3 regions of the Streptomyces sp. NPDC002055 genome follow, and region 1 is predicted to be linked to each of the others. Evidence: riboswitches for the same ligand, from Rfam matches in the RefSeq annotation. Region 1 holds a riboswitch; each other region holds the start of a gene.

What was found. Region 1 has a riboswitch for glycine ahead of gcvT (glycine cleavage system aminomethyltransferase GcvT). Riboswitches for the same ligand answer to the same signal wherever they lie in the genome.
Region 2: it holds a riboswitch for glycine, as region 1 does, so the genes downstream of both, gcvP (aminomethyl-transferring glycine dehydrogenase) here and gcvT (glycine cleavage system aminomethyltransferase GcvT) in region 1, are expected to answer to the same signal.
Region 3: it holds a riboswitch for glycine, as region 1 does, so the genes downstream of both, gcvP (aminomethyl-transferring glycine dehydrogenase) here and gcvT (glycine cleavage system aminomethyltransferase GcvT) in region 1, are expected to answer to the same signal.

Annotation. Positions count from the first base shown of each region.
Region 1 is NZ_JBEOXS010000056.1:8,872-19,281, reverse strand. It holds gene ABT112_RS27570 (enhanced serine sensitivity protein SseB C-terminal domain-containing protein) at 1-305, opposite strand, end outside; gene ABT112_RS27565 (enhanced serine sensitivity protein SseB) at 482-1,264, opposite strand; gene ABT112_RS27560 (AAA family ATPase) at 1,614-2,318, opposite strand; glycine riboswitch at 2,462-2,567, shown strand; gene gcvT (glycine cleavage system aminomethyltransferase GcvT) at 2,726-3,859, shown strand; gene gcvH (glycine cleavage system protein GcvH) at 4,042-4,419, shown strand; gene glyA (serine hydroxymethyltransferase) at 4,451-5,716, shown strand; gene ABT112_RS27540 (L-serine ammonia-lyase) at 5,809-7,191, shown strand; gene ABT112_RS27535 (AraC family transcriptional regulator) at 7,489-8,070, opposite strand; gene ABT112_RS27530 (hypothetical protein) at 8,689-9,003, shown strand; gene ABT112_RS27525 (hypothetical protein) at 9,540-9,932, shown strand; gene ABT112_RS27520 (hypothetical protein) at 10,140-10,410, shown strand, end outside.
Region 2 is NZ_JBEOXS010000036.1:7,455-17,864, reverse strand. It holds gene ABT112_RS22205 (glutamate-cysteine ligase family protein) at 197-1,699, opposite strand; gene ABT112_RS22200 (hypothetical protein) at 2,186-2,779, shown strand; gene ABT112_RS22195 (DUF5999 family protein) at 3,085-3,291, shown strand; gene gcvP (aminomethyl-transferring glycine dehydrogenase) at 3,493-6,378, opposite strand; glycine riboswitch at 6,567-6,662, opposite strand; gene ABT112_RS22185 (PRC-barrel domain-containing protein) at 6,777-7,154, shown strand; gene ABT112_RS22180 (DNA polymerase IV) at 7,070-8,599, opposite strand; gene ABT112_RS22175 (MerR family transcriptional regulator) at 8,666-9,310, opposite strand; gene ABT112_RS22170 (bifunctional nuclease family protein) at 9,478-9,951, opposite strand; gene ftsR (transcriptional regulator FtsR) at 10,004-10,410, opposite strand, start outside.
Region 3 is NZ_JBEOXS010000046.1:21,966-32,375, reverse strand. It holds gene ABT112_RS25250 (hypothetical protein) at 1-280, shown strand, start outside; gene ABT112_RS25245 (hypothetical protein) at 284-781, shown strand; gene ABT112_RS25240 (endonuclease/exonuclease/phosphatase family protein) at 1,448-3,079, shown strand; gene ABT112_RS25235 (WD40 repeat domain-containing protein) at 3,351-5,213, shown strand; glycine riboswitch at 5,730-5,825, shown strand; glycine riboswitch at 5,826-5,923, shown strand; gene gcvP (aminomethyl-transferring glycine dehydrogenase) at 5,976-8,846, shown strand; gene ABT112_RS25225 (glycine cleavage T C-terminal barrel domain-containing protein) at 9,027-10,217, shown strand; gene gcvH (glycine cleavage system protein GcvH) at 10,362-10,410, shown strand, end outside.

The DNA of each region.
Region 1 (10,410 bases):
ATGCCGACGCCGCCGCCCGGGGCGTGCGGGTTGAGCCACAGGCCCCAGCGCTCGGGGTAGAGGGCCGACGCGATCTCCCAGCCGGTGACGACCTCGTGGGCGCGGTTCCAGCCGCTGGCCGCCAACTCCTGGGCGGAGGTGACGCAGGGGGCGTACCCCAGGCCGCCGACCTCCATGTTCCCGTACTGGGCGTCCGGTGATCCGGGCCGGCCGTGCCAGAGCAGCATCCAGACCTGCTCCTCGGCAAGGGCGCGCAGCAGGGCCTCATAGGCGTCGTACCGCCCGGGCGTCACCTGCCGCAGCATCTGCTCGACGGCTCCGGCCGCCGCTGCGCTGGCTCCCGCGCTCACCTGACTCCGCCCCTTCTTCCGGCCTGTCGGCACTGTGCGGGGCAGTCCCGCTCCCGCCCGGTCATCCAACCAGCTTACGGGCCGACGGTGGCCCGTCCCGGTGCACCACCGGGGGTACACCCGGGTCGCGTTCAGCGCTCCGCGGTGTGGAAGGGGCGCACGCGCTCCAGCATCCAGTGCCCCACGGGGTCGTTCGCGACGTCCAGGAGTACCAATTGCACCGGCCAGGGCACCGGAACCGCGCCCAGCGCACGCCCCAGGGCCTCCATCACCACGGTCCGGTCCTCCGGTTCGCAGCGGACGAGTTCGACGCCGACGAACAGCGCGGGCGCGTCGCCCTCGACGCTGGCGAGGGCGCGGCGGGCGGTGCGGACCAGCCCGGTGACGGCGAACTCGCCCGCGGCGGCGCCGAGGAAGTCGACGGGTTCGTCCTGCCAGTCGGGCTCGAAGAGCCGCACCCGGCCACCCGAGGCGGGCCCGTCGAGCTCGGTCCGGCCGGTCCGGCAGAGCTCGGCGACGGCGGCGGGCGGCAGCGGAACGCCGACGGCCCCGCCCGGGTTGACGGCGATGCCGAGCTGCGGCGGGAGACCGCGGGCGAACTCCCGGGCCGGCGCGACGGTGAACGACACATGCGAGCCGACGACCTGGAGGAACTGCTGCTCGGAGCTGAACACCGGGACGTACGCGGCGCCGTCGATCTCGACGGTGGGCAGGTCCAGGTCCCGGCTCTCCCGGCTGCCGCCGCCTGGCAGCGGCACCCAGACATGGCTGCGGCCGAGCACCTCGACCAGCCGGGGCCCGGCGCCGGCCACGCCCACGGAGGCGGCGAGCGCCTCTTCGAGCGCATTGCCGGGGAATCCGCTGCCCGGGGTCGCCCCGTCGGGAAGCGAGGTATAGCTGTGCTGCTCCGTCATGCTCATCGGGCCCCACCACGTCTCGTCCGAACTGCACAGGAACCCTAGCGGTTGCGGGCCGCGGGAGCTCCCCTGGGGTGACCGGATTTCTGTCGGGAACCTCCAGGACGCGCCGGACCTTTCCGCCATTTGGCGCCGTCCCGCCCGCCGCGGACGGACGGATCCTCCGGACGGGGGCGCTCCGGAACCGTCCGGGACCGCTGCGGAGCGGCTGCGGAACCGTCGGGTCCGCCTGCCGGGCCCCGGTCCGGGTCCCGGTCCGGGTCCCGGTCCGGGTCCGGGTCCCGGTCCGTGTTCGTTCGGCACCGGTCAGGGGCGGTCGCGGACGGCCGGTGACCGCCTGCGTCGGTCAGTCGAACCCGATGCCGGAGAGTGTGGTCGCGGCCCGGCGGTCCAGCAGGACGGCCGAGGCGCAGCCGTCCGGCAGCCGCCCGGCCTCCAGCTCCCGGACCAGCCGCCCCACGGCGCGCCGGTGCCGGGCGAAGGCGTATCCGGAGACCCCGCGCCCGCGCGAGGCCTGCCCCTCCAGGGCGACCCGCGGCTCCACGTCGAGCAGCGCCAGGTGCAGGGAGCGGCCGCGCCGGCGGGCGTCGCGGGCCAGCCAGCGGCGCACCCAGACGAGGCTGCCGCAGTCGTGCACCACGACGCTGTCGCCGGAGCGCAGCGCGCGGCGCAGCCCGGCGTAGTGCGCCAGGCGGACGAGGGGGCGGTAGACGGCGTACGGGAGCAGCGCGGGCATCCTGCGCTCCCAGCGGTCCCTGGTGTCCTGCGAGTCCACCCGGTGGACCCGGGCCCCGCCGTGCTCCGGGGCGCCGGCCGCCCGCCGGATCAGGGTGCTCTTGCCGCTGCCGGGCAGGCCGGAGACGACGAGCACGTCCCCGGCGGGGTAGCGCAGCGCGGCGGCCGGGCGCCCGCGCAGCTCCGTGGTGCCGGCCAGGCGGCCGGGGCGGACGACGCCCGGGGCGGCCGGGGCTCCCGGGCCCGTCTGGCTGGGCACCGCGCCGAGCCCGACCCCCGAGGCTGTCGCAAACGTTCCGTGGCTCTGCACCGTGATCGTCCTCCCAGGTCCGGTCACTGCGGCTGCCGCAGAGTTTCAAGAAAAGGTAATGCCATACAACCGCCTTATCCCCCGCCCGCAGGGTCCGAAAGTGTCACAGGCGTGCAATGATGTGCGCGCAAACTCCATACCGGCCGCTTGTAACCCGCGCGGGAGAGTCTCCGGACCGGCAGTGAGCCGGGCGCCGGAGCGCCGAAGGAGCAAGTCCTCCCTTGAATCTCTCAGGCCCCGTACCGCGCAGGCGAGGCACATCTGAAAAGCGGGCCGCCGTGGAGCGGTCCCACCCAAGGTGCAAGCTGTGACCCGCCTGCCGGGTCGTGGCGAACCTCTCAGGTTCCGATGACAGATGGGGAGGCTGTGTTGTTGTCGACAGAGCCTCGCCACCCTTGCTTGGGAGCCTGAACATGACCGATGCATCACGCCGTACCGCCCTCGACGCACTGCACCGCGGGCTCGGCGCCACCATGACCGACTTCGCCGGCTGGGACATGCCGCTGCGCTACGGCAGCGAGCGCGACGAGCACCTGGCGGTGCGGACCCGCGCCGGACTCTTCGACCTCTCCCACATGGGTGAGATCACCCTGACCGGCCCGGAGGCCGGGGCGCTGCTGGACTACTCCCTGGTCGGCAATCTCTCCGCGCTCGCTCCCGGCCGCGCCCGCTACACCATGATCTGCGACGACCGGGGCGGCATCCTCGACGACCTGATCGTCTACCGGCTGGCCGACGAGGAGTTCATGGTCGTCGCCAACGCCTCGAACGCGCAGGTCGTGCTGGACGCGCTGACCGAGCGCGCGGCGGGCTTCGCGGGCGCCGCCGTGCGGGACGACCGGGAGGCGTACGCCCTGCTGGCCGTCCAGGGACCGGAGTCCCCCGGCATCCTGAAGTCGCTGACCGACGCCGACCTGGACGGGCTGAAGTACTACGCCGGACTGCCCGGCACGGTGGCCGGGGTGTCCGCGCTGATCGCCCGGACCGGCTACACCGGCGAGGACGGCTTCGAGCTGTTCGTGGCGCCCGGCGACGCCGAGGCTCTGTGGCAGGCGCTGACGGAGGCGGGCAAGGACGCGGGCCTGGTGCCGTGCGGCCTGTCCTGCCGGGACACCCTGCGCCTGGAGGCGGGCATGCCGCTGTACGGGCACGAGCTGACCACGGACACCACCCCGTTCGACGCGGGGCTGGGCCGGGTCGTGAAGTTCGAGAAGACCACCAACGACGGCCGCTTCGTCGGCCGTGAGGCCTTGGAGGCCGCGGCGAAGCGGGCCGAGGAGGCCCCGCCGCGCAAGCTGGTCGGCCTGATCGCCGAGGGCCGCCGGGTGCCGCGCGCCGGGTACCCGGTGGTGGCCGCCGGCTCCGGCACCGTGATCGGCGAGGTCACTTCGGGCGCCCCCTCGCCCACCCTCGGCAAGCCCGTCGCCATCGCCTATGTGGACGCCGAGCACGCCGCGCCCGGCACCGAGGGGGTCGCGGTGGACATCCGCGGCAGCCACGAGCTGTACGAGGTCGTCGCCCTGCCGTTCTACAAGCGGCAGCGCTGACGTCCCCGCCGGTCCCCACCAGCGGCGCGCTGACGTCGCGGCCTGTCCGCGCCACCCCGACGGGCACCGGTCACCGGCCGGTCACCCACTGCCGACCGGTTGTCGGGAATCTCTCGTCACGGCCGTCCCATCTGTCAAGACCCGGCACCACAGCACGCCCCCTCATCCAGGAGAATCAGGTCATGAGCAACCCCCAGCAGCTGCGCTACAGCAAGGAGCACGAGTGGCTCACCGTCGCCGAGGACGGTGTGTCGACCGTGGGCATCACCTCGCACGCCGCCGACGCGCTCGGTGACGTCGTCTACGTCCAGCTCCCGGAGGCCGGCGACACCGTCACCGCGGGCGAGTCCTGCGGTGAGCTGGAGTCGACCAAGTCGGTCAGCGATCTGTACTCCCCGGTCACCGGCGAGGTCACCGAGATCAACCAGGACGTCGTGGACGACCCCGCGCTGGTGAACTCCGCCCCCTTCGAGGGCGGCTGGCTGTTCAAGGTGAGGGTCACTGACGAGCCGGCGGACCTGCTCTCCGCCGACGAGTACACCGCCTTCACCGGCAACTGATCCGCCCACCCGTCGCCCGATTGGGATCCTGATGTCGCTTCTCAACCAGTCCCTGCACGAGCTCGACCCGGACGTCGCCGCCGCCGTCGACGCCGAACTCGACCGCCAGCAGTCCACGCTCGAGATGATCGCCTCGGAGAACTTCGCTCCGGTCGCGGTCCTCGAGGCGCAGGGCTCGGTGCTGACCAACAAGTACGCCGAGGGCTACCCGGGCCGCCGCTACTACGGCGGCTGTGAGCACGTCGATGTGATCGAGCAGCTCGCGATCGACCGCATCAAGGAGCTCTTCGGGGCCGAGCACGCGAACGTCCAGCCGCACTCCGGCGCCCAGGCGAACGCCGCGGCGATGTTCGCCCTGCTCTCCCCCGGTGACACCATCCTGGGTCTGAACCTCGCCCACGGCGGGCACCTGACCCACGGCATGAAGATCAACTTCTCCGGCAAGCTCTACAACGTGGCCGCCTACCACGTCGACGAGAAGACCAACCTGGTCGACATGGACGAGGTCGAGCGCCTCGCCAAGGAGCACCGGCCGAAGCTGATCGTCGCGGGCTGGTCCGCCTACCCGCGGCAGCTGGACTTCGCGGCGTTCCGGCGGATCGCCGACGAGGTCGGCGCGTACCTGATGGTCGACATGGCGCACTTCGCGGGCCTGGTGGCCGCGGGGCTGCACCCGAGCCCGGTGCCGCACGCCCACGTCGTGACCACCACCACCCACAAGACGCTGGGCGGCCCCCGCGGCGGCGTGATCCTGTGCACCGCCGATCTCGCCAAGAAGATCAACTCCGCGGTCTTCCCCGGTCAGCAGGGCGGCCCGCTGGAGCACGTCATCGCGGCGAAGGCGGTGTCGTTCAAGGTCGCGGCCTCCGAGGACTTCAAGGAGCGCCAGCAGCGCACGCTGGACGGCTCCCGGATCCTCGCCGAGCGTCTGACCAGGGAAGACGTCACCAAGGTCGGTGTCTCGGTGCTGTCCGGCGGCACCGACGTCCACCTCGTCCTGGTGGATCTGCGTAATTCCGAGCTGGACGGGCAGCAGGCGGAGGACCGCCTCCACGAGGTGGGCATCACCGTCAACCGCAACGCCATCCCGAACGACCCCCGGCCCCCGATGGTCACCTCGGGCCTGCGGATCGGCACCCCCGCGCTGGCCACCCGTGGCTTCACGGCGGAGGACTTCGCCGAGGTCGCGGACGTCATCGCCGAGGCGCTGAAGCCGTCCTACGACGCCGACGCGCTGAAGGCCCGGGTCACCGCCCTGGCCGAGAAGCACCCGCTGTACCCCGGCCTGAAGAAGTAACCGGCCGGCGGCGGGGCACCCGCATCACCACGTGCGGGTGCCCCGCCCGGCACCTCCAGTACCACCCAGCACAGACAAGGGAGTCCGCCACCGTGGCCATCTCCGTCTTCGACCTTTTCTCCATCGGCATCGGCCCGTCCAGTTCCCACACGGTCGGCCCCATGCGCGCGGCCCGGATCTTCGTCGGGCGCCTGAAGAGGGACGGTCTCCTGGCGCAGACCGCCTCCGTCCGGGCCGAGCTGTTCGGCTCGCTCGGCGCCACCGGTCACGGCCACGGCACCCCCAAGGCCGTCCTGCTCGGCCTGGAGGGGCACTCCCCCCGCACCGTCGACGTCGAGACCGCCGACGACGAGGTCGAGCGCATACGCAGCAGCAAGCGGCTGCGGCTCCTCGGCGCGGAGATCGGCGAGGCGCACGAGGTCGACTTCGACGAGTCCTCGCAGCTCGTCCTGCACCGCCGCCGCTCCCTGCCGTACCACGCCAACGGCATGACCCTCTACGCCTACGACGAGACCGGCGCGCCGCTGCTGGAGAAGACGTACTACTCGGTGGGCGGCGGCTTCGTCGTCGACGAGGACGCCGTCGGCGAGGACCGGATCAAGCTCGACGACACGGTGCTGAAGTACCCGTTCCGCACCGGTGACGAGCTGCTGCGGATCTCCCGGGAGACCGGCCTGTCGATCTCGGCGGTGATGCTGGAGAACGAGAAGGCCTGGCGCACCGAGGAGGAGATCCGCGCGGGCCTGCTGGAGATCTGGCAGGTCATGCAGGCGTGCGTCAGCCGCGGCATGACGCGGGAGGGCATCCTGCCGGGCGGCCTGAAGGTCCGCCGCCGGGCGGCGAACTCCGCCCGCCAGCTGCGCGCCGAGGGCGACGCCACGGCCCGCGCCATGGAGTGGATCACCCTCTACGCGATGGCCGTGAACGAGGAGAACGCGGCCGGCGGCCGGGTCGTCACCGCCCCCACCAACGGCGCGGCGGGCATCATCCCCGCGGTGCTGCACTACTACGCGAACTTCGTTCCGGGCGCCGACGAGGAGGGCATCGTCCGCTTCCTCCTCGCCGCGGGCGCCATCGGCATGCTCTTCAAGGAGAACGCCTCCATCTCCGGCGCCGAGGTCGGCTGCCAGGGCGAGGTCGGCTCGGCCTGCTCGATGGCGGCCGGCGGCCTGGCGGAGGTCATGGGCGGCAGCACCGAGCAGGTGGAGAACGCCGCCGAGATCGGCATGGAGCACAACCTCGGCCTGACCTGCGACCCGGTGGGCGGCCTGGTGCAGATCCCGTGCATCGAGCGGAACGGCATGGCGGCGGTCAAGGCCGTCACGGCGGCCCGGATGGCCCTCCGCGGCGACGGCCGGCACCACGTCTCCCTCGACAAGGTCATCAAGACCATGAAGGACACCGGCGCGGACATGAAGGTCAAGTACAAGGAGACGGCGCGGGGCGGGCTCGCGGTGAACGTCATCGAGTGCTGAGGGAAGAGGCCCTGACCAGCGCGTGGGCGCGCCGGGCTGTCCGAGGGCAGCTCCGACTCCGGGAACGTCGTCGGCTCAGCTCCCGCATCGCGCGGGTCCGTCGCTCCACTGCCTGGGTGATGACCGGGTCTACCTGGGGCACTTCCTAGGGGCAGGCGGGCCTCTCGTGCCCGCCTGCTCCCGGCCGCTCCATTGGTGGCCGCGCGGCGGCCGGGGCGCCGCAGGGCCCTCCGTGAGTCCGGCGCCGCTCCGCCAAGCCGGCGACGCCGACATCGGGCAGGACCAAGGGCGGCAGCTTCATTGATCGAAGACATTGGGCAGCCGCCCTTCGACGGGGGCTTTGCCCCGGGAAGCGGCACGGTCGGCGAGGAGGCATAGCTGTGCGGGGGTGAGTCCGGCCAGGTCGCGGAAGTCGCGGTTCATGTGTGCCTGGTCGTAGTAGCCACACAGAGTCGCCCGGTCAGCCAGTGATCGACAAGCGGCGGGCGGCAAGGTGAGCGCCCGTTGAAACCGCAGGATTCGGCTGACGGATTGCGGCGGCAGTCCGATCTGCTCGCGGAAGAGCACCTGCAGCCGCCGTTTGCCGCAGCCCGTGGCGTCGGCCAGGTCTTTGGCGTATAACCGCCCGTGGCAGGCGCGCAGCCGGCTCCATGCCTCGGCAACGACCGGCGAGGGCGGCGGAGCGTCCACCATCCGCCGCGCCAGGGCGTTGTCGATGACCGCCCAGCGCCCTTGCCAGTCCGGCATCGCAACGAGCTGCTCGGTGAGCCTGACCGACCAGCCGCTGCCCAGTACCTCATCCGGGTGCACGTGGCCGTTGGCCAGGTGGTGCAGCGGTAACCCCAGACACCTGTACGCGCCGAGCGGAGTGAACTCCACCTCGACCGCCTCCGCGACACCCTCATAGCCCCCCCTTCACCGGCGACGTCCGCAGACCGGAGAGCATCGCATGCCACGTCGTCCGCGCCGCCGGAACGCTCTTGACCTCGTTGAGAAGGCACAGGGGATCGCCCCAGCCCAGGAACAACGTCACGGTGGCTGCAGGAAGAGTGAGCCTGACCGGTCCCCGCCCCGCAGTGCGGTGACCTCTGTACATGACCACCTGAGCCCGTAACCACTCGGGAGCGCGACGCTCCGCATACTCGCCCCTGCTCCTCGGCTCCATGGACACTTCAACCTCCGTCTGCGGCCCCGTGCCGCGCGCGACAGTCATCGCCCGTGAAGAGAGTGCGCCTTCGTACAAGGCGATCGCCGGGGCTCCACAGCAATCTGGACACACGCCACGCGCGGCGCCCGCCATCCCGAAACGCGGCGGGTGATGGCGACGGCGTGCTCGACCCGCAGGTGACACCGAATTGGGGCATCGAAGCGGATGCACCCATGAGTTGCTCTCACTGCGCGGTCGAGAACGCCGGGAGGCCAACGACGGCGCAGCAACGACGCACAGTCCTGTCGCCGGCGCGGCGACGAGTCCCATCAACGAGACCAGGGAGAACTGTGAACTTCCGACGCATATCCGCAGCAGCAGCCGGCCTGATGCTGGCGGGAATCATGGTCCCGGGAACGGCCACGGCGGCTTCGGCCACAGGGTCGCAGACGGAGGCCGCTGCCTGCTCGACCTGGATCGACTACGCCAACGGCCGCGGGCGGGCCCACGCCAACTGCCAGGGCCAGGGGGTCGACGTGAGTGTCTACGTGAAGTGTGGAAACGGCCGTTCCTACGCCAGCAGCCCCTACTGGCGCTGGGAGTACAACAAGGCCGAGTGCCCGTCCGGAATCGGCGCAACGGGGATGTCGTACAACGTTCGGTAGCTCATCCCGTTAGCAGCGGAGGGCCACATCTCGCGTAGCGCGGGTCAGGAAGGGAGCTCCTTCCCGACCCGCCCTACGTGCAGGTCGGAACCGCTCGGGTGACTCCCGAACTCACATCGAACGACGCCCAGCGCGGTCATCGCCGTCGCGACCTGCTCTGTCCTTCAAGACGCTGTGCGTCTCCCCAGTCGGCTCGCCGTAGACGGATCGACAAGCAGTGCGCGACTGATTGCCAACGACCAGGGCACGGGGCGCCTGCAATCTTGATTGATGTCGCCGTGGTGCTGGTTCGCCGACAGGTGCGAACGGGCGAGAACGGAGCAGGTCCAACTGGCTTTCAGTGAGCCGCGGTTGGGTCGCGACTGCACTCCGCGGGCCGGCAGGATCGTCCACTTCACGAGGCCGCTGTCGTTCTGGCGGCTCCCCTCGGCCGAGGTCAGCTCCGGTAGCGGCGACGATCATTCCGATGAGGAAGGAACATGCATTTGCTACGGGGTATGGGAAAGGCGGCAGCGGCAACTGTCGCGGCTGGTGCCATGACAGTCATCGTGTCCGCGGCACCTGCTTCAGCCGCCTCCTACGTGGACAAGCGTGCCAACCCCTGCGTGGGGTGCAATCCCGGCATTGTCGTCGAGTACTGGTACAAGAAGGGGTCCCACAGCCGGGGGGTGGGCTGGATCTACGCAGGGAAGGACAACCCGGCGGCGGGCAAGACCTACTACGCGCGGTGGCTCTACAAGAAGCCGGGCGGCTCATGGAAGGTCGGCAAGAGCTGGCGGAAGGGCACCAAGGTACACAACAGCTCCGAGTCATGGATCGAGGTGGACTGGGGCCGCGGCGGACACACCGGTCCCAAGTTCCCGAGGAACACGAAGATCGCCATTCAGTTCAAGGGCTCCGGCACGAAGCGCGCCGCGACCCTGAAGTAGTCGAATGGCCGTGCGGCCCGCATCTCGAATCCGGGAAAGGCCGAACGCCGTGCAGCCGGACATCGGCGGTCCCGGGCGGATTCCGCTCGGGGCCGCCGATGTCCGGGCACGATGCCGCAGCCGACCACTGCCTGAGACCGCCCCGCCCCGCCGCACAGCTCGGGCGCCGGCTGGAAACCGCGTGACCCTCCGGGCGATACTGGCGGCATGACCGCGCAGTCTTCGTTCCCGGTGCCGAACGCGTTCGAGCTGCTGTGTACCCAGTACGCACAGCGGCTGCCCGCGGAGCTACAGGATCTGAACGGTCCCGCCCACGGCAGGGTTGACCTGCCGCTGCACGTGGCCTGGTCGGGCCGCCGCTCCTACGGCCTGGAGCAGTCGCGCTCCCGGATGAGCCTGTACCGCACCGTCCTGGCCGAGGGCCAATGCCAGGACCTGATCGACTTCCTCAACCGGGATCTCCTCGTTGCGCAGTGGC
Region 2 (10,410 bases), on a different contig from region 1:
CGACGGCTCCCCCGCGCCGGGCACGGGGGCGGTTCCCCGGCACGCCGTCCCCACCCGCACCGCCGCCACGAGGGCGCCGCCCGCACCGACGAACGCCGCGACCCGCCTCTCCGGGGAGAGACGGGTCGCGACGGTGGGGGCGGTGCGGTGGTACGCAACGGGGGCCGGGGGTGGCCGTCGGCCGCGGCGGAACGATTCAGCCCGGGAAGCCCAGGGGCCAGGTGTGGACGGGGTCGCCGCCGCGCATCAACGCGCCGTACCGGCGTGTGGTCGCGGCCAGCGCCGCCTCCCGGTCGAGGCCGCCCTCCAGAGCACGGTGGAAGGTCTCCGCCTGCCACGAGGCGCCGTTCACCCCCCGTCGGCAGCGCTCCTCGATGACGCCCAGGTAGAAGTCCCGGTCCGCCGGTTCGACGCCCCAGGAGTCCAGCCCGGCCGCGGCCATCGGCAGCAGTTCCTCCCGGACGAGCCGTACGGCCGGCTGCTCGGCCACCGTGCCCGACCGGCCGGGGCGGGGCCAGCGCAGCCGGGCCTCGATGCCGTGGCGGCAGGCCGCGTCGAAGTTGGCCGAGGCCTCCTCGAACGACAGCCGGGACCAGACGGGGCGCGGCTCCTCGGCGAGGGCGCGGACGAGGCCGTAGTAGAAGGCGGTGTTGGCGATGACATCGGTGACGGTCGGGCCGGCCGGCAGCACCCGGTTCTCCACCCGGAGGTGCGGGGCCCCGTCGGCGACCTCGTAGACCGGCCGGTTCCAGCGGTAGACGGTCCCGTTGTGCAGCACGAGCTCCTGCAGCTTGGGAATGCCGCCCTCGTCGAGCACCCGCAGCGGGTCGTCCTCGCTGCAGATCGGCAGGAGCGAGGGGAAGTAGCGCACGTTCTCCTCGAAGAGGTCCTGCACGGAGTCGATCCAGCGCTCGCCGAACCAGGTGCGGGGCCGGACCCCCTGCGCCCGGAGCTCCGGCGGGCGGGTGTCCGTGGCCTGCTGGAAGAGCGGCGGCCGGGACTCCCGCCAGAGCTCGTGGCCGAAGAGGAACGGGGAGTTGGCGCCCATGGCGATCTGCACCGCGGCCACCGCCTGCGCGGCGTTCCAGACGGCGGCGAACCGGTTGGGGGTCACCTGGAGGTGGAGCTGCACCGAGGTGCAGGCGGCTTCGGGGGCGATGGACCGGCTGCTGTACCGCAGCCGCTCCACACCTTCGATGTCGAGGTCGATCTCCTCGCCGCGGGCGGCGAGAATCTGATCGTTGAGCAGCATGTAACGGTCGACCTCGGAGAGGTTCCCGGACACCAGATCGTCCGGCCCCAGGGTGGGCAGGATGCCGATCATCACGATCTCCGCGGAGACTTCCCGGGCCTTGCGGTCGGCATACCCGAGCCCGGTCCGCAGCTCTTCCGCCAGCTGGTCCAGAACCCGCCCGGACAGCCGGTGCGGCACGATGTTCACTTCCAGGTTGAACTGCCCCAGCTCGGTCTGAAAATCCCCGCTGGAGATCCGGTCCAGGACTTCCGCATTCATCATGCGCGGCATCCCGTCGGCCCCGGCGAGATTCAGCTCGATCTCCAGGCCCATCAAATTCTTCGGGCGGTCGAACCGCCTCTCCTCCAGCAGCCTGTCCAGCGCTTGGAGGCACCGCTGCAGCTTGCGGCGGTAGTGCTGCCGATCGGACAGGTCGAACCCGCCTGCCTCGACCTTCTCCCCCATCGAAGGGTCCCTCCTCGAGTGGGTCGCCGACGGCGCCGGCCGCCGGTGTCACGGTCGATGATGCCCAGGCAATGTGATCGATAACGCCCGGCGGACACCGCATGCCCAGTAAGCTCCTCCGTACACACCATGCGGCACATTCCATGGGCATAACGTGGTGTCCCGGTCCGGATGTATTGCGCACGTGGGAAACGCCGACGGAAATCGGCCTACCGTTCCCGGGACATAACGCAAGGCCGCGGGCCGGGCCATGCGGACAGAATGGGTACAACCCCCTCGCAGTAAAGACCGAATACGGACTTGCCCGCAATGCCCGGGTCGGCTAGGCGAAACACTGCGTGAACACCTGTCGTATAAACTTCGCGAACGAGGCAGAGAGTGTGCGCCGCCGGACAAACGGATTCCCGGCCCCCTCTGACCCCGCTGCTGACACCGCCGTCCGCACAGCCCCGCTCCACGTGTCTCCGAAGTGAGAGGCGACCCACCATGCCGCTGCATGTCCCCCCGGCACCCCAGCCCGCCCTGCGCAGCGCGCTCACGGCCCTCGGTTCCCCCACCGCGGTCCGCGATCCGCGCACCCCGGCCCTGCGCACCGTCACCGGCCCGCTGACTCCGGACCTTCCACTGCCCGTCCACGTCCTGGACCGCGTCACCTCACGGGGCGGCACTCCGCGCACCCGGCTCGCCGGGTGGCGCTTCCTGATCCGCAGCGGCGACCGCGCCGTGGCGGCGGCCGAGACCATGCTCACCCCGGACGGCTGGGCGTTCTCCCACTTCTTCGAGGGCCCGTACGTGGCCTCCACGGAACTGGCGCTGCGACAGGCGGAGGCGCTGACCGCGCCGTACCAGCCGCGCCTGCTCTCCGTACCGGAGCTCTACATGCTCACGCTGTGGCTGCACGGGGACGCCGGCGCGGACGCCGGCAAGGGCCGTCCCGCGCCGAGTGATCTTCTGGTGCCGCTCGCGCCGGCCCCTCCGGGCATCGCGGCGCATCGCGCCCACCGGGTCGCCGATCTGCTGCCGGTGCTCACCCTCCGGGTCGCGCCGACCCCGTTGATGGGCATGGGGACGCCGGCCTGACCTCTCCGGGACGCACGGCATGTGTGCGCCCCGCGGCCCGGGGGCCGCGGGGCGCTCCCCTGCGCGGGAGCGGACCATGGCCCACTCCGGCCATTCCTCAACCACCCGAAGTGACGGTCCCGTTGCGGTGAACCGTCCGCACGAGTGACGCGTCATCAAGCAGTGACGACAGCTCCCGGGAAATCCCTGCGGAATTCCACGCGTGGGGCAACACTGGGACCGACCGATCCGATACGGGGGACGGCACCATGAACTCTGCTCCGATCCGCAGCACACCCGCCCCATCTCAGCGAAAGATCCCGACCATGTGCCAGCACCAGCCTCCCTGCCCGACCGCCGACTCCGCCGACCGGGAGGCCGCCCATCCCGTGGCGCACCACCCGGAGCAGGGCTGGAGCCTGCTGTGCAATGGCGTCCTGCTCTTCGAGGACACGGGTGAGCTGCTGCCGGACGGCCGGATCATCGGCCCGCGCCGGCCGCTCGGCACGGGGCGAGTGGCGACGGCCGCCTGACCCTCACCGGTCGCGAGACACCACCGTCACCGCTCCACCCGCACCACTCCGGCGATACCGCTCCGGCGTCGCCACTCCAGCGACACTGCTCCAGCGACACCAAGGGGCCGGCCCGGCGCTCACCGCCGAACCGGCCCCCGGCACAGTCCCGTCGAGGCACGGCCCCCTTCTCAGGGCAGCCGTCCCCCGGGGTTCAGCACCTCACTGGTCGTACTCGTCCAGCGGCGGGCACGAGCAGACCAGGTTCCGGTCGCCGAAGGCGCCGTCGATCCGCCGCACCGGCGGCCAGTACTTGTCCGCCGCGGAGACGCCCTCCGGGAAGACCGCCGTCTCGCGGCTGTACGGGCGCTCCCACTCCCCGCCCAGCGTGGACGCCGGGTGGGGCGCGTTGCGCAGCGGGTTGTCGTCCGCCGGCCACTCGCCGGAACCGACCCGCTCGATCTCGGCGCGGATCGCGATCATCGCCTCGCAGAAGCGGTCCAGCTCGACGAGGTCCTCGCTCTCCGTGGGCTCGATCATCAGCGTGCCGGCCACCGGGAACGACATGGTCGGCGCATGGAAGCCGTAGTCGATGAGCCGCTTGGCGACATCGTCGACGGTGACCCCGGTCGCCTTGGTCAGCGGGCGCAGGTCCACGATGCACTCGTGGGCGACCAGGCCGTGCGGACCGGTGTAGAGCACCGGGTAGTGCGGCTCCAGCCGCTTGGCGATGTAGTTGGCACCGAGCACGGCCACCTGGGTGGCCCGCCGCAGCCCCTCGGCCCCCATCAGCCGGACGTACGCCCAGGAGATCGGCAGGATGCCGGCGGAGCCCCACGGCGCGGCGGAGATCGGGCCGACCCCGGTCTCCGGCCCGGCGGCCGGCTGGAGCGGGTGGTTCGGCAGGTACGGCGCCAGATGCGCGCGCACGCCGACCGGGCCGACGCCCGGACCGCCGCCGCCGTGCGGGATGCAGAACGTCTTGTGCAGGTTCAGGTGCGAGACGTCCGAGCCGAACCGGCCCGGCTTGGCGAGGCCCACCAGCGCGTTGAGGTTGGCGCCGTCCACGTAGACCTGGCCGCCCGCGTCGTGCACGGCCGCGCAGATGTCGGTGATGTGCTCCTCGAAGACGCCGTGCGTCGACGGGTAGGTCACCATCAGCACCGCGAGCTCGTCGCCGTGCTTCTCGATCTTGGCGTGCAGGTCCTCGACGTCGACGTCGCCGTCCTCGCGGGTCTTGACGACCACGACCTTCATCCCGGCCATCACGGCGCTGGCAGCGTTGGTGCCGTGCGCCGAGGAGGGGATCAGGCAGACGGTGCGCTGATCGTCGCCGTTGGCCCGGTGGTACGCCCGGACGGCCAGCAGACCGGCCAGCTCGCCCTGGGAGCCCGCGTTGGGCTGAAGGGAGACCTTGTCGTAGCCGGTGACCTCGGCGAGCCGCTCCTCGAGCTCACGGATGAGGGTCAGATAGCCCCCGGCCTGCTCGACCGGCGCGAACGGGTGCAGCGCCCCGAACTGCGGCCAGGTGACCGGCTCCATCTCCGTGGTCGCGTTGAGCTTCATGGTGCAGGAGCCGAGCGGGATCATCCCGCGGTCCAGCGCGTAGTCCCGGTCGGAGAGGCGGCGCAGGTAGCGCAGCATCGCGGTCTCGGAGCGGTGCTGGTGGAACACCGGGTGGGTGAGGTACTCGCCCCGGCGGAGCAGGGCCTCGGGGAGGGTGTCCTCCGCCGTGGCGTCCAGGGCCTCGATGTCCGCCTCGACGCCGAACGCGCCCCAGACAGCCGCCACCTGGTCACGGAGGGTGGTCTCGTCGCAGGAAATGCCGACGAGGTCGGCGTCGACCTGCCGCAGGTTGACCCCGGCCTTGCGAGCGGCGGCCACGACCTCGGCGGCGCGGCCCGGCACCCGGGCGGTCACGGTGTCGAAGTACGCGCCGTGCACGATCTCCACGCCCCCGGCCCGCAGGCCCGCCGCGAGCAGCGTGGCGTAGCGGTGGGTGCGGCGGGCGATGCCTGCGAGCCCGTCCGGGCCGTGGTAGACGGCGTACAGCCCGGCCATGACGGCGAGCAGGACCTGCGCGGTGCAGATGTTGCTCGTCGCCTTCTCCCGGCGGATGTGCTGCTCACGGGTCTGCAGCGCCAGCCGGTACGCCTTGGTGCCGTCGGCGTCCACGGAGACTCCGACCAGTCGGCCGGGGAGGCTGCGGGCGAACGTGTCGCGCACGGCCATGAAGCCGGCGTGCGGGCCGCCGAAGCCCATGGGGACGCCGAACCGCTGGCTGTTGCCCACCGCGATGTCCGCGCCCAGCTCGCCGGGCGAGGTGAGCACGGTGAGGGCGAGGAGGTCGGCGGCGACCGTGACGATCGCGCCCAGCTCATGGGCCCGCTCGATGACCGGACGCAGGTCGCGCACCTGCCCGGAGGCGCCCGGGTACTGGAGCAGCACACCGAAGACACCGCGCTCGGCGACGTCCGCCGGGATGCCCTCGGAGAGGTCGGCGACGACGACCTCGACGCCCGTCGGCTCGGCGCGGGTCTCGATGACGGCGATGGTCTGCGGCAGACAGTCGGCGTCGATCAGGAAGACGCCGTTCTTCACCTTGCCGACCCGGCGGGAAAGCGCCATGGCCTCGGCGGCGGCCGTGCCCTCGTCGAGCAGCGAGGCGCCCGAGGTGGGGAGCCCGGTCAGGTCCGCGACGACGGTCTGGAAGTTCAGCAGCGCCTCGAGGCGGCCCTGCGAGATCTCCGGCTGGTACGGCGTGTACGCCGTGTACCAGGCGGGGTTCTCCATCACGTTGCGGAGGATCACCGGCGGGGTGAAGGTGCCGTGGTAGCCGAGGCCGATCATCGGCGCCAGCACCTCGTTGCGCTCGGCGAGGCCGCGCAGCTCGGCGAGGACCTCCGCCTCGGTGCGGGCGTCCGGCAGGTCCAGCTCCCCGGCGTTCTTGATCACGTCGGGGACGGCGGCGGCGGTGAGTTCGTCCAGGGAGCCGTAGCCCACCTGGGCGAGCATCTTCGCCTGCGCCTCGCTGTCGGGTCCGATGTGGCGCTGCTCGAAGGGAGTGCCACGTTCCAGCTGGGAGAGTGGGATGCGATCGGCGGTCATCTGCGGAGGCCTCCTGGTCGACGCGACCTGCGAGGGGCACCACGGCACGGGTGCCCCGACGGCCTCCCCCTCTGTCATCTCGACCTGAGAGCTTCACCGGTCCGCCGGGGCGGTCCGGTTTTCACCGTCGGTGAGGAGGGGTTCCGGCGCAATACACGGCCGATGCCCGCCCTGCTTTCCAGAGTGACCTCGTCCGTGCGGTACGTGTGCCTGAGAGATTCCGGGGAGGATTTGCTCCTTCGGCGCCTCCTCTTGCTGGTGGAGGACTCTCCCGCACGGGGTCTGCAGCCATTTGCCAGCGTACCAGTGGCTCTCCGGGCCGGTCGCTCGAGTGGCCGAGGGGCGGAATGTGCCCTTTCGTAGTTCTCGTAGAGGATCTGCGAACAGCGGGAGGGACCGTGCAGACCGATATCGATCCGCGGAGCCTGATCGGCCGCAAGGCATTCGACCTCGACGGAGCGAAAATCGGCACCGTGGACGAGGTGTACCTGGACGACGCGACCGGCCTCCCGGAGTGGGCCGCGGTGCGCACCGGCCTGTTCGGGCGCGACGCCTTCGTCCCGCTGGAGCCCAGCGAGATCGTCGACGACACCCTGCGCGTCCCCTACCACCGCGCGCTGATCAAGCGCGCACCCGACTTCGGCGTCGGCCGCCACCTCTCGCCGGAGCAGGAGCTGCAGCTCTACCACCACTACGGGCTCGACGCCACGTCCCCGGAGGACGGGCCGGGCCCCGACGACCAGGACTTCGGGCGGCTGGCGGGCAACGACGACTGACCGCCCGCAGCGGTCACCTCCGGCCGGCCCTCCGGAGCAGCGGCCTCCCCCGGGCCGCCGGGTTTCAGCGGCAGCGGCTCGGACGGCTCCAGGTCCGGGTCGTCGACGGGGAAGGTCCGCACCCGGCCGGGCGCCGACCAGGGCTGTTCGAACCGCACGGTGACCCTGCCCACGCCGCTGCCCTGCACCCAGCCGGGCCCCAGCTCCGCATGGCGCACATCGTGCCCCGGCACCCAGCGGCGCACCTGCTCCACCGTGGTCTCCCCAGCTTCCGGCGCCACCGGGGCGGGCTCCGCCTGCGACTCCTCGGCCCGCTCCACGTCCCCGGCGGCCGCAGCCGCGGCCGCCTCCAGCGCCGCGGCGGCCTCTGCCGTGGCGGCCTGGGCGAACAGATCCTCCTGCGTGAAGTCGGCCAGCCCCGTGACCCCGACACCCAGCAGCCGCACGCCCCCGGTGGTGTCCACGAGCTCCAGGAGCCGCGCGGCGGCCTCCCGGATGACCGTGGGGTCGTCGGTGGGGCCGCGCTGGGTCTCGGACCGGGTCAGCGTGGAGAAGTCGTACCGCCGCACCTTGAGCACGACCGTGCGGCCGGACCGCCCGGCCGCCCGCAGCCGCTGCACACAGCGCTCCGCCAGGCGCACCACCTCGGCCCTCACCTGCGCCCGGTCGTGGAGATCGACGTCGAAGGTGTCCTCGACGGAAACCGACTTGGCGTCCCGCTCGGCGATCACGGGGCGGTCGTCCCGCCCGCTCGCCATCGTGTGGAGCGAGCTGCCGTGCGCCCGCCCCAGCAGCCGCACCAGCTCCTCCTCACCGGCTTCCACGATCTCCCCGACCGTGTGGATGCCGGCCCGGCGCAAGTGCTCGGCGGTGGCCGGGCCGACGCCCGGCAGGGTGCGCACCGTCAGCGGTGCCAGCAGCTCGCGTTCGGTGCCCGGGGCTATCAGCGTCAGTCCGTCCGGCTTGGCCTGCTCGGAGGCGATCTTGGCCAGCATCTTGGATCCCGCCAGCCCCACCGAGCCACTGAGCCCGGTGGCGGCCCGGATGTCGGCCCGCAGCCGCTCGCCCACGGCCCGCGCCGAGGCCTCGGAGTCCGCCGCCCCCTCCGCCTCCAGGTCCACGAACGCCTCGTCCAGGCTCAGCGGCTCCACCAGGGGCGAGAGGCCGTGCAGCAGCTCCATGACGGCGTCGCTGACCTGGCGGTACAGCGAGAAGCGCGGTGTCAGATAGGCCGCGTTCGGGCAGAGCCGCCGGGCCTGGGCCGTCGCCATGGCCGAGTGCACCCCGAAGACCCGCGCCTCGTACGACGCGGTGGCGACCACCCCCCGCGGCCCGAGCCCGCCGACGACCACCGGCTTCCCGCGCAGGCTCGGCTTCGCCGCCTGTTCGACCGCGGCGTAGAAGGCATCCATGTCGAGATGGAGGATGGTCGGTGCGCCTCTCACACCCCTGATGCTGCCGTACGGCACTGACAACGGCCCACGGGCGGGCGGCGCGGCGCGTCCGCGGGATCAGCCGGCGCGGTTCCGGCGGCGGGCGAGCTCGTCCGCGGGGTTGTGCCCGATCAGGGTCTCGCCGGTGTCGATCCGCTCTCCGTGGAGCTGGGACAGGGTGCTCTCCACATCCCGCCACACCACCCCCACGGCGATGCCGAAGATGCCCTGACCGCCCTGGAGCAGGTCCACGACCTCGTCCGGGGAGGAGCACTCGTAGACCGTCGCGCCATCGCTCATCAGCGTCATCTGCGCGAGATCCGACCGCTCGCGGGCCCGCAGGTGCTGGACGGCGGCGCGGATGTTCTGCAACGAGACGCCGGTGTCCAGGAACCGCTTCACGATCTTCAGGACGACGACGTCCCGGAAGCTGTACAGCCGCTGGGTGCCGGAGCCGTACGCGGGCCGCACGCTCGGCTCGACGAGCCCGGTGCGCGCCCAGTAGTCCAGCTGGCGGTAGGTGATACCGGCCGCCGCGCAGGCGGTCGGGCCGCGATAGCCGACCTCGTCGGACGGCTCACCCGACACGGCGGCTGCCGCGGCGGTGTGCCCGGTGGCGGGGTCGACCGCACCTCCGTGGAGCGTCGCACCTCCGTGGAGCGCCGCACCTCCGTGGAGCGGAAAGGGGCCGCCCGCCGCTGTACCGTCGCCGGTGCTTCTCACGCCGACCTCCGTCCTTGACCTGCCTTCTCGACGGTAGGCAGTGACCCCGGGTGCGTCAACGATCGCCACACTCGGCACGCCGAGTGATAATCACCCTGAGAGTGGTTTTCCGTGCCCTCTTCGGGGAAAGGCTGACCGGATGGCCCGGAAGTGCCGGATTACGGCCGCTACTGGCTGCTGGATCCGAAGTCCTCGGGCGAGATCTGGTCGAGGAACTCGCGGAACTTCTCCACCTCGTCCTCCTGCTCGTCCGGGATCGCGATCCCCGCGTCGTCCAGCACACCGTCGCTGCCGTAGATCGGCGTTCCGGTGCGCAGCGCCAGCGCTATGGCGTCGGAGGGCCTGGCACTCACCTCGACACCGCTGGCGAACACCAGTTCGGCGTAGAAGACACCTTCCCGCAGGTCCGTGATCCGGACCTCGGTCAGCTGCTGGCCGACCGCCTCGAGCACGTCCTTGAACAGGTCGTGCGTCAGCGGCCTGGCCGGGGCCATGCCCTGCTGGGCGAAGGCGATGGCGGTGGCCTCCCCGGGGCCGATCCAGATGGGGAGGTACCGATCGCCTCCCACTTCACGCAGGAGCACGATCGGTTGGTTGGAGGGCATTTCCACCCGGACACCCACGACGTCGAGCTCGTTCACACAGTAACCCTAGGACGTGCCCGGCCGGTTTGGGTAGTCGGGCACCGCTTCATCAGTGCAGACGGGTCCGCAGCGCGGCCTGGACGAGCGCCGCGTGGAGCCGCACCGACAGGGTCGCCAGCTCCCGCGCGGTCTGCTCGGCGTGGTTCCTCGTCTGCGGATTGCGGTGCCGCCGCAGGGGGGCCACCACCTGTTCGACCAGGTCCGCCTCCCGGTCGGCGGCGGCCTTCATCACCCGCAGATGCCGCGGCTCCAGCCCGAAGCCGCCCAGGTCGGCGACGAGCTTGGCGACCTGGACCGCCTCGATGTCGTACGCGCCGTCCTCGGCGGGCCCGATCAGGCCGTAGGACTCCCACTCGGCGAGCCGGCCCTCGTCGACCTCGGCGGCCGCCAGGAGCTCCGCACGGCCGATACGGGCCGCGGTGGCGGTCGCCTCCGCGGCGGAGTCCTCCAGCGCCC
Region 3 (10,410 bases), on a different contig from region 1:
GCGCTGGAACGGCAGGGCGTGGAAGTCCGCTGTCGCTCCGGTGCCGCGGGGGGCCGAGGGCGGCGGGTTGCTCTCCGTCGACACCCGCGCTCCCGGCGATGCCTGGGCAGCGGGGTATGCACAGGTACGCGCCGGAGGCCGCTCCAGCATCGTCGGAACAGTTCAGCACTGGGACGGCACCCGCTGGAAGGCGCAGAAGCTGCCGGACGTCACCGCGGGGGACAGGGACCTCTGGTGGCAGCTGTCGAGCGTCGCCGCTCTCGCCGCCGACGATGTGTAGGCCGTGGGCAGCACGGGCTTCTTCGAGTCGGGCAAGCCGGTGCTGCTGCACTACGACGGCACACGCTGGAGCAAGGTCGCCGTTCCCGGCGTCGGTGCCGCGCGCGCAGGGCTGAAGGACGTCGTCGCCGGGCCGGGCGGGCAGCTGTGGGCCGTGGGGGAGATCCAGGCGCCGGACAAGTCCTGGAAGGCGCTGGCGCTGCACTACAACGGCAGGAAGTGGACCGAAGTCCCGCTGCCGAACGGGACCGGGCGGCTCGGATCGGTCACGGTCAGCCGCGGGGAGCCCGTCGTCCTGGAGGAGAAGACGGAGGAGACCAGTGCCGCGCTCCGCTACACCGGCCGGAAGTGGGTGTCGATGAAGCTGCCCGCCGACGGCGCCGAGCCGCTGGCGGCGAGCGCCGTCTCGGCATCGGGCCGGACCGTCGACGTCGTCGGCTACCGCCCCGCCACGGGCTCCCAGTACGTGGGTCCCGGCGCGGTGCTGACCGCGCGGCGGTAGCGCGCGCGGGAGGGGGACGGGCGGGTGCCGCCCGTCCCTCTTTCCGTCCAGTCCGGCACCCCAACTGTGTCCGATTTTCGGACACAGTTGGGGTGCCGGACTGCAGTCACATCATGTCCGACCGTCACGGCCCTCCGTAGAAATGGTGTGTTGGCCGGAATTCTCCCCACTCCGGGGTGGATGTCAGGGACGTTGAGTCGTCAGGAAGCAGCTCCGGTGAGTCGCCTCGGTGTCCGGATTTCTCCGTGCCCCTCTTGTCGTGAGGGGAGGGGCGGCGGATGATTCGCGGCCTCCTGACCGTTTGCGGCGTCCTGTGCGGCGAGGGGACATGTCATTCCCGCAGGGGCGCTCATTGCATGAGGCATGTCCCGGGGGCGCCGGTATCGCAGTCGGCGGAGTCGAGGGAACCGCGCGTTCGGATTCCTTGGACGAGCCGGAATTCTTTGGACGAGTCGGGATTCCCGCTTCCGGGGCTCCCGGATCGATGCTTCGTCATGCAGGAAATGCTACGTGCGTGCACATGCCTGCCCGGCGAAAACACCTCCGGGCAGGGAGATTTCGCTGACCCGGAGAGAGGTCTGAGTGTCGGATCAATCAGGCGGTATCCCGCCGCGCTCGATCGGACGATGGAGACGTGGCAGCAGGGCACTGGTATTGGTGACCCTGATGGTGGCGACGTGGCTGGCCGTGCCGGTCGCACCCGCCGATGCGGCGGTGCGGGACCACACCGCGGTGACCTGGAACATGCAGGGTGCCACGAGTGGTGGGGAGAGCAACTGGACGAACCAGCTCAGGCAGTTGTTCACCATGCAGGGGGCCGACGTGGTGGCTCTTCAGGAAGCCGGCGCCGTTCCCCGCAGCGCTCTGGCCAACCGGCGGCGCACGTTCACCAGCTGGTCGAACGGGGTCGCCTACCAGGTCGTCGAATACCAGTGGCCCGGAACCAATCGTACCGGCGGCTATTACATCTACCACATGCTGACCGACCCCAACGGGAACCGGGTCAACCTCGCCATGGTGACGCGCGAAGAGGTCGACGAGGTCCACATCCTGCCGCCCCAGCGCGACGCGCGGGGGAATCCCGGAAGCAGGCCGATGTTCGGCGTGGAACTGGGCGACGGATCGGTGTTCTGGACCGCACACGCAGGGGCCTATGACAGAAATGACGCGGCGAACATCGTGGCTGCGGTCAGAACGGAAATGGCCGGAGTGGACTCGTGGGCCCTGCTCGCTGACTTCAACCGGTCGCCGGCTGCGCTCGTCAGCGACCCCGCGTGGCCGGGCAACACCGTTCGCGTGGTCAACTCCGGTCGTTCGACGCACCGCAACGGTGGCGAGTTGGACTACATGGTGACCAACGACTTCACCCCGGCCTACCGCGCCGCCCAACTGGGCGGTCCGATATCCGATCACCAACCCGTCTCGTTCGGAAGGAACCTGAGGGCAGCTGCCGGAGTGCCGGAAATGCTGACGAGCGGGCGCTGGAAGCAGCAGATGCTGTGCGCGAGCGCGGCGGACAACTCGGTGTGGCTGCGTGGCCCGGAGGCCGACCAGGGGTACTGCCAGTGGATGAAATACCCCGTGGGCAACGATCACTTCGTGCTGTACAACCTGGGCAAGGACCAGGTCATGGCCTACGAGGGCGGTAACGGCGGGCCCCTGGTGATGCAGGACTACGATCCTCGCGGCCGCGATCAGCAGTACTTCTCGTGGGGCAAAGAGGAGGATTGGGGCGCCTCGGCTCTGCGGTCCTACCTCGACCCGGGACAGAACATCGACGCCAAGGCCACCGGCAGCGACACGCCCCGTACCGGTCCGCTCCACACCCGCGGCTGGCGCCATGGCGACCAGATGGAACTCACCTGGAACACCAGAGACCAGGAGTACGTCGCGAGTGGCGCCTTCCCCGGCTACAACCTCTGCGCGAGCGACGCGAACAACTCCGTATGGCTCAAGGACGATGCCCATGCCGATGCGGGCTGCCAGTGGTTCCAGGTGGGTGGCAATGACAAATTCGCCCTCTACAACCCGGCCATCGGCAAGGTCATGGCCTACGAGGGCGGTAACGGTGGGCCGGTGGTGATGCAGAACCACGATCTCTGGGGCCGTGATGAGCAGTACTTCTCGTGGGGCAAAGAGGAGGATTGGCACGCCTCGGCTCTGCAGTCCTACCTCGACAGCGGGCAGGACGTCGATGCCAAGGCGACGGATACGGACACACCCCGTAAGGACGCCGTGCACACCCGTGGCTGGCGTCACGGCTTCCAGCGAGAGCTGACCTGGAAGGCCGCGCAGTAGGCCGGGCTCCCACAGGCCGTCCGGATGCCGTGTCGGGGCGGACCGCGACCACGGTCCGCCCCGACAGGGCGGTCTGTGACACACATGCGCTGACACACGTGCAATGACACACGTGCGCTGATGCGCGATGTGCGGTGCGGCCGGTGCCCGGGGCCGGCGATCCCGGGCGTGGTGCGCGGCGAGGGCGGCCGAGGGGCCGGAACGCGCGCGGACTGCGACGCAACCGGACCGACGACAACCGGACTTGGCCGAAAACCGTACGATGCCCTGCGTGGCAGAGATCATTGACTACGGGCGGTTCGCCGAGCGGCTGCAGGAGAAGCGGTCGCGCTGGGCGTTGCTGGACGAGGTTCAGCGTGAGTGGGGCTACGAGGATCCGGGGGGTGAGCCGCCGCATTCCCGCTGGGGCGGGGAGAACTCGGAGTACGGGATCGACGAGGACCTTCCCATACCGGAGGCGCTCGGCGAGTGGTGGGACTCGCCGGTCAACTCCTTCGCCTTCCGGCCGCGGCTGTACTGGACGCACACCCAGTGGCCGCCGAGCATCGCCGGGGACGAGCTTCCGGACGACACCCCGCATCTCGGCGCGGACGAGGACCTGCGGGTCTGCGTCTTCATGTCCGAGTACCAGTACTGCAATCAGTGGGGTTACCTCGCCGCGGAGGCCGGCCGGCCGGATCCGCGGGTCTTCGTCAGCACCGGTGACGGCTGGGTGGTGCAGTCCCGCTCCCTCTCGGAGTTCTTCCTCCAGCTGGCCATGGAGCGGATGCCGGGGAACTTCGGCTGGAGCCTGCGGATCCACCGCACGGTGGTGGAGGACGACGCGGCGATCGTCGAGCGGCTCCGCGCGTCCTACCGGGAGCTGGGACTGCTGCCGTGGCAGGAGATGGGCACCGACGCGCTGTCGTACGGCGGACCGGACGCGCTGATCCGCCACGGCCGGGGCCCGGGCGCGGACTTCGCGATCGTGATCCACGGACGCACGCGCGAGGCGCTGGTCCAGGTCGCCGACACCCTGGGAGTCCCGTACGAGGACGGGGACATCAAGGGGCCCAGCGAGGTGCCGGCGCCCCTGGAGGACCTTCGCCCGGTGGCACTCGCGGCCGGGGACACCGACGACCGGGGACGGTGGACGGTGGTGTCGGCGGGCGCCGCGCCGGAGGAGCCCGCCGTTCCCCGCGTGACCGGCCTCGACGAGGTGACCGGCCGTACGGTGGTGACGGCCGATCAGGACGGGACCACGGTCGTCGCGGGGGATCGTGACGGAGCGATCCACCTCTGGGCGACGGATGGTGAGGCGCCGTCCGAGGCCGAGAGCCGTGCCCTGCACCGCGCGCCGGTGACCGGGGCCGGCTGCGTACGGATGGACAGCGGCCGGCGCGTGGTGGTCAGCGGCGACTCGAACGGCGTCCTCCGCTTCTGGCTGACGGACAAGGCCCCGCGGCGGAGCCCGTTCGACCGCAGGCGGACGGCGGTCACGGCGGTCGCCGCCGGGAAGCCCGGCACCGGCCCGGCGGTGGCGGCCGCGTGGGCGGACGGCCTGGTCCGCGTGTGGGACCTCTACACCGACGTCGTCGCGGATCTGCGGCTCGGCACCGGGATCCAGGGCCTGGCCCTGGACGCCGACGGCCTGCTGCGGGTGACCGGCCCGGACGGCACCGCCGTGCTGCGGCTGGACCTGGACCGGCTCTGGCCGACGCGGAAGATGCGGGAGCAGCTCGACGAGATCGACTGGAGCTCCTTCTGGACCGCGCGCGGGCCGGCCGACGAGAACGGCGTGTCCGACCTGATCGTCCGGATCGGCTCCGATGACGAGGCCACGGCCAAGCAGGCCGTCCACGACCTGTACCGGCTGATCGTGTCCAAGGACGGCTCCCTGACGGCGGCCGCCCCCGCCGTACCGTTCCTGGTCGAGCTCATGACCGACCCGGCCAACCGGGCCCGCGGGACCCTGCTGCTCCTCATCGCCGATATCGCCGACCTCCCGGACGCCCGGGGCGACCGGGGCCGGGCGCAGCGCGCGGCGGTTCAGGAGGCACTGCCCGTCCTGCTGCCGCTGCTGGAGGACGACGACACGTCCGTGCGGTGGGCCGCCGGGGAGCTCCAGCGGATCTGCGCCGGGCCGACGGCGTAGCGACCCTCGCGTCGCCCGGCGGAGCCGACGGCTCCGCCGGGCGAGGCCGGCCGTGCGGGGGCAACCGCACCGGGGGCGAGCGCCGCTCCGACCGGCACTGGAAGCGAGCGCCGTTCCCCTCGACCGGACCGGGAGCACGTGCCGTTCCCCTCGACCGGCACCGGGGCGAGCGTCGCTCCCCTGTGCCGGGAACGGCGCTCGCGGTCGGTGCCGCGTCACGGATCCGGCCGAACGCTGGACACTACTTGCGAGTAGTCCGGCGCTCGCCCGTGCCGAGCAGCGTTTGTGCAGCTCAGAGTGCCCGTCCTGGGCAGATGCCGTTACGGGAGCGTCCACCGAGCAGACTCTTGACGGCGGTGTTCCGGTGCCCGTACGTTGCCTCCCGAAAGACCCGACAACCGCATACACCGCTGACGATTCTGCGCGGGAGAGCTCACGTCGTCCCACGACGTGGCGCCGAAGGCCGCTGTACCCCCGGCCTCACCGCCGGGCCCGACAACTCCACATCGCGCTGTTCGAACCGAAGCGGGAGAGCCCTCGCCCACCCTTGGCGAGGCGCCGAAGGAGCAACTCTCCCCAGAATCTCTCAGGCCCCACTACCGCTTCGGCCAGGCGACTCTGGAAAGACAGGACGTCATGTCCTGCGCCCACGGTGCAAACCGCCGGACCCGGTGGTGAAGCTCTCAGGTACCGATGACAGAGCGGGGAGGCCACCCGTCCCCGGCACCGCGATCGCGGTGCCCCCACAGGGAGCCTCCCACCATGACCTTTCCCGAGTCCTCCGCGTCGGGTGCGTTCGCCACCCGTCACATCGGTGTCGACGACGCCGACCGCGCCGCCATGCTGTCCGAAGTCGGCTACCCGACGCTCGCCGCCCTCATCGACGCCGCCGTCCCGAGCGGCATCCGGAGCCCGTCCGGCCTGAACCTGCCCCCCGCCGCCACCGAGGCCGAGGCCCGCTCCGAACTGCAGGAGCTCGCGGGCCGGAACACCGTGGCCGTCCCGATGAACGGACTGGGCTACCACGCGACCACCACACCCGCCGTGATCCGGCGCAACGTGCTGGAGGACCCGTCGTGGTACACCGCTTACACGCCGTACCAGCCGGAGATCAGCCAGGGCCGGCTCGAAGCACTGATCAACTTCCAGACCATGGTCGGAGACCTCACCGGACTGCCGACCGCCAACGCGTCGCTGCTCGACGAGGGCACGGCGGTCGCCGAGGCCGTCACGGTCATGCGCCGCGTCGCCCGCAAGGGCCGCCCCCGCGTCCTGGTCGACCGCGACACCCTGCCGCAGACCCTCGACGTCCTGCGCACCCGTGCGGCCGCGGTCGGCGTCGAGGTCGTCGAGATCGACGTCGCCGAACCGCTGCCGGAGGACGACTTCTTCGGAGTGGTGCTGTCCTACCCCGGCTGCTCGGGAGCCGTCCGCGACCTGCGCCGGGTGACCGCCGCGGCACGGGAGCGCGGGGCGCTGGTCACGGTGGCCGCCGACCTGCTGGCGCTCACGCTGCTCGTGCCGCCGGGGGAGTTCGGCGCCGACATCGTCGTGGGCTCGTCCCAGCGGTTCGGTGTCCCGCTGTTCTACGGCGGGCCGCACGCGGGCTGCATCGCGGTCCGCGGAGGGCTCGAACGCCACCTGCCCGGCCGGCTCGTGGGCGTGTCCGTGGACAACGCCGGACGGCCGGCGTACCGCCTCGCCCTGCAGACCCGCGAGCAGCACATCCGCCGCGACAAGGCGACCTCCAACATCTGCACGGCGCAGGTCCTGCTCGCCGTGGTCGCCTCGATGTACGCCGTGTACCACGGCCCCGACGGCCTGACCTCGATCGCCCGACGGACGCACCGGCACGCCACACGCATCGCCGCGGGTCTGCGGGACAGCGGGATCACGGTGGTGCACCGGGAGTTCTTCGACACCCTGCTCGTACGGGTCCCCGGCCGCGCCGAGGAGGTCGTCGCGGCCGCGCACGACCGGGGGCTGCTGCTGCGGCTGGTGGACGGCGACCACGTCGGCGTCTCCTGCTCCGAGGCCACCTCCCCGGACCACGTCCGTCGGGTGTTCGCCGCCTTCGGCGCGGCGGGGGACGAGGCGGGGGACGACCCGGACCGGCCGGCGGCCGGCGCTCCGACGGCGCTTCCGGAGGACCTGCGGCGCACATCCCCCTTCCTCACCCACCCGGTCTTCCACCGGCACCGTTCGGAGACCGCGATGCTGCGCTATCTGCGCAAGCTCTCCGACCGTGACTTCGCGCTGGACCGCGGGATGATCCCGCTCGGGTCCTGCACGATGAAGCTCAACGCGACCACGGAGATGGAGCCGGTCAGCCTGCCCGGCTTCGCCGACCTGCACCCCTTCGCGCCCCTCAGCGACGCCGCCGGGTACCTGGCCCTGGTCGAACAGCTGGAGACATGGCTGGCCGAGGTCACCGGGTACGCCAAGGTCTCCGTCCAGCCCAACGCCGGCTCGCAGGGCGAGCTCGCCGGCCTCCTGGCGATCCGCCGCTACCACGAGGCCAACGGCGGGGCCGGACGCGATGTGTGCCTGATCCCGGCCAGCGCGCACGGCACCAACGCCGCCTCCGCCGCCATGGCCGGGATGCGCGTCGTCGTGGTGGCGTCGCGGCCCGACGGCACGGTCGATCTCGACGACCTCGCGGCGAAGTGCTCGGGGCACTCCGACGACCTGGCCGCCATCATGGTGACCTACCCCTCCACGCACGGCGTCTACGAGGACGGCATCACCCGGCTCTGCGAGCTGGTGCACGAGCACGGCGGACAGGTCTACGTCGACGGCGCCAACCTCAACGCGCTGCTCGGAGTCGCCAGGCCCGGCGATTTCGGTGGCGATGTGTCCCACCTCAATCTGCACAAGACGTTCTGCATCCCGCACGGTGGCGGCGGGCCGGGAGTCGGCCCGGTCGCGGTGGCCGCACACCTCGCGCCGTACCTGCCCACCCACCCGCTGCACCCCGAAACCGGGCGTCGCGACGGGATCGGGGCGGTGAGCGCCGCACCGTTCGGCAGCGCCGGCATCCTGCCGATCCCGTGGGCCTACATCCGGATGATGGGCGCGGAGGGGCTGGCCGAGGCCACCCGGACGGCCGTGCTGAGCGCCAACTACGTGGCCCGCCGCCTCGCACCCCACTTCCCCGTCCTCTACGCCGGGGAGTCGGGCCTCGTCGCGCACGAGTGCATCCTCGACGTACGCCCGCTCACCGCCGCCACGGGAGTCACGGTCGACGACATCGCCAAGCGGCTCATCGACCACGGCTTCCACGCGCCGACGATGAGCTTTCCGGTCCCCGGCACGCTGATGGTCGAACCGACGGAGAGCGAGAACCTCGCCGAACTGGACCGCTTCTGCGCGGCGATGATCGCCATCCGTGCGGAGATCGACCTGCTGGAGCGGGGGGTCTGGTCCCTGGAGGACAGCCCGCTGCGGCAGGCGCCGCACACCGCCGCCGCGATCGCCGGCGAGTGGACCCGCGCCTATTCGCGCGAGCGGGCGGCCTTCCCCGCGGGCGTCACGCCCGACAAGTACTGGCCGCCGGTCGGCCGGGTCGACCAGGCACACGGAGACCGCAACCTGGTCTGCTCCTGCCCGCCTCCCGAAGCGTTCGCGTCCTGACCTGACCTGACCTGACCTGACCTGACCTGACCTGACCTGACCTGACCGGTCGCGGTCCGCGTCGTGCCCGGCCGGTCACCGTCCGCGTCCTGCACCGGCTGGCCACCGTCCGAGTCCCGACCCGGCCGGTGACGGTCCGAGTTTTGTCCCGACCGGCTCACGGTCCGAAGAGGAACCACCATGGCGAAGAAGACACCCCTGCACGCCCTCCACACGGAGCTCGGCGCGACGTTCACCGACTGCGGCGGCTGGTCCATGCCCCTGCGCTACACCTCCGAGCTCGCCGAGCACCACGCCGTACGGACCACCGCCGGCCTCTTCGACCTCACCCACCTGGGAGAGGCCGAGGTGTCCGGCCCCGAGGCGGGGCGAGCCCTCGACCACGCCCTGACCGGACAGCCGTCGAGGATCGCTGTCGGCCGGGGGTGCTCCTCGGTGCTGGTCCACGAGACCGGCGGAGTCCTCGACGACCTCGTCGTCCACCGCCTGGCCGAGACGCGCTACCGCATCGTGGCCAACGCCGGAAACGCGATGGTCGTGCTCTCCCAGCTGCGTGACCGGGTCGACGGCTACGCCGCCACGATCCGGAACGCCTCCGGAGACCGGGCCCTGATCGCGGTCCAGGGCCCGGCGGCCCAGGCGATCATCGGCGCAGTGGCCGACAGGGATGTGGTGTCGCTGGAGCACAACGCCATCACCCCGGCGCGACTGGGCGGCCGTGAGGTGTTGCTCGCCCGCACCGCAGGTACTGGCAGTACTGGCAGTACCGGCGGCACCGGCAGTACCGGCGGCACCGGCAGTACCGGCGGCACCGGCAGTACCGGAGGCGCCGGCGGCATCGGCGAGGACGGCTTCGGGGTCCACTGCCGCCCCGCGGACGCCGAGGCCCTCTGGCGGACCATCAGCGCGGCGGGCACGGGCCACGGCCTCCTCGCCTGCGGCCTGGCCTGCCGCTACACGCTGCGCCTGGAGGCCGGGACGCCGTCGTGCGGACGGGAACTCACGCCCCGCACCACGCCGTTCGAAGCGGGGCTGGGCCACGCCGTGACCTTCGGGAAGCCCGGCGGGTTCGTCGGCGAGGCCGCTCTGGCCGCCCGTCGTGACCAGGGCCCGACCCGCGTGCTGGTCGGGCTGACCTCGACGGGACGACGGGCTCCGCGCACCGGCTGCGCCGTCCTCGCCCCGGACACCGGGGAGCACATCGGCGAGGTCACCTCGGGCGCGCTGTCGCCCACCCTCGGCCACCCCGTGGCTCTGGCCTACCTGCGGACCGACCGCAGCGCTCCCGGCACCGAGGTGCTCGTCGACATCCGGGGCGGCCACGAGCACGCCCGGGTCGTCGAGCTGCCTTTCCACCGCCGCCCGGCCTGATCACCACGACCTGCGCCTGATCATCGCCACCTGCGCCTGATGCCCGCCACCTGCGCGTGACTGCCACCGCACACGCCTGATGCACCACCGCCTACGCCGGATCGCCACCGCACCCGCTTGATCACCACCACAGGAGAACAGCTCATGAGCCTGCCCCCCGACCTGCACTACACCCGCGACCACGAGTGGATCG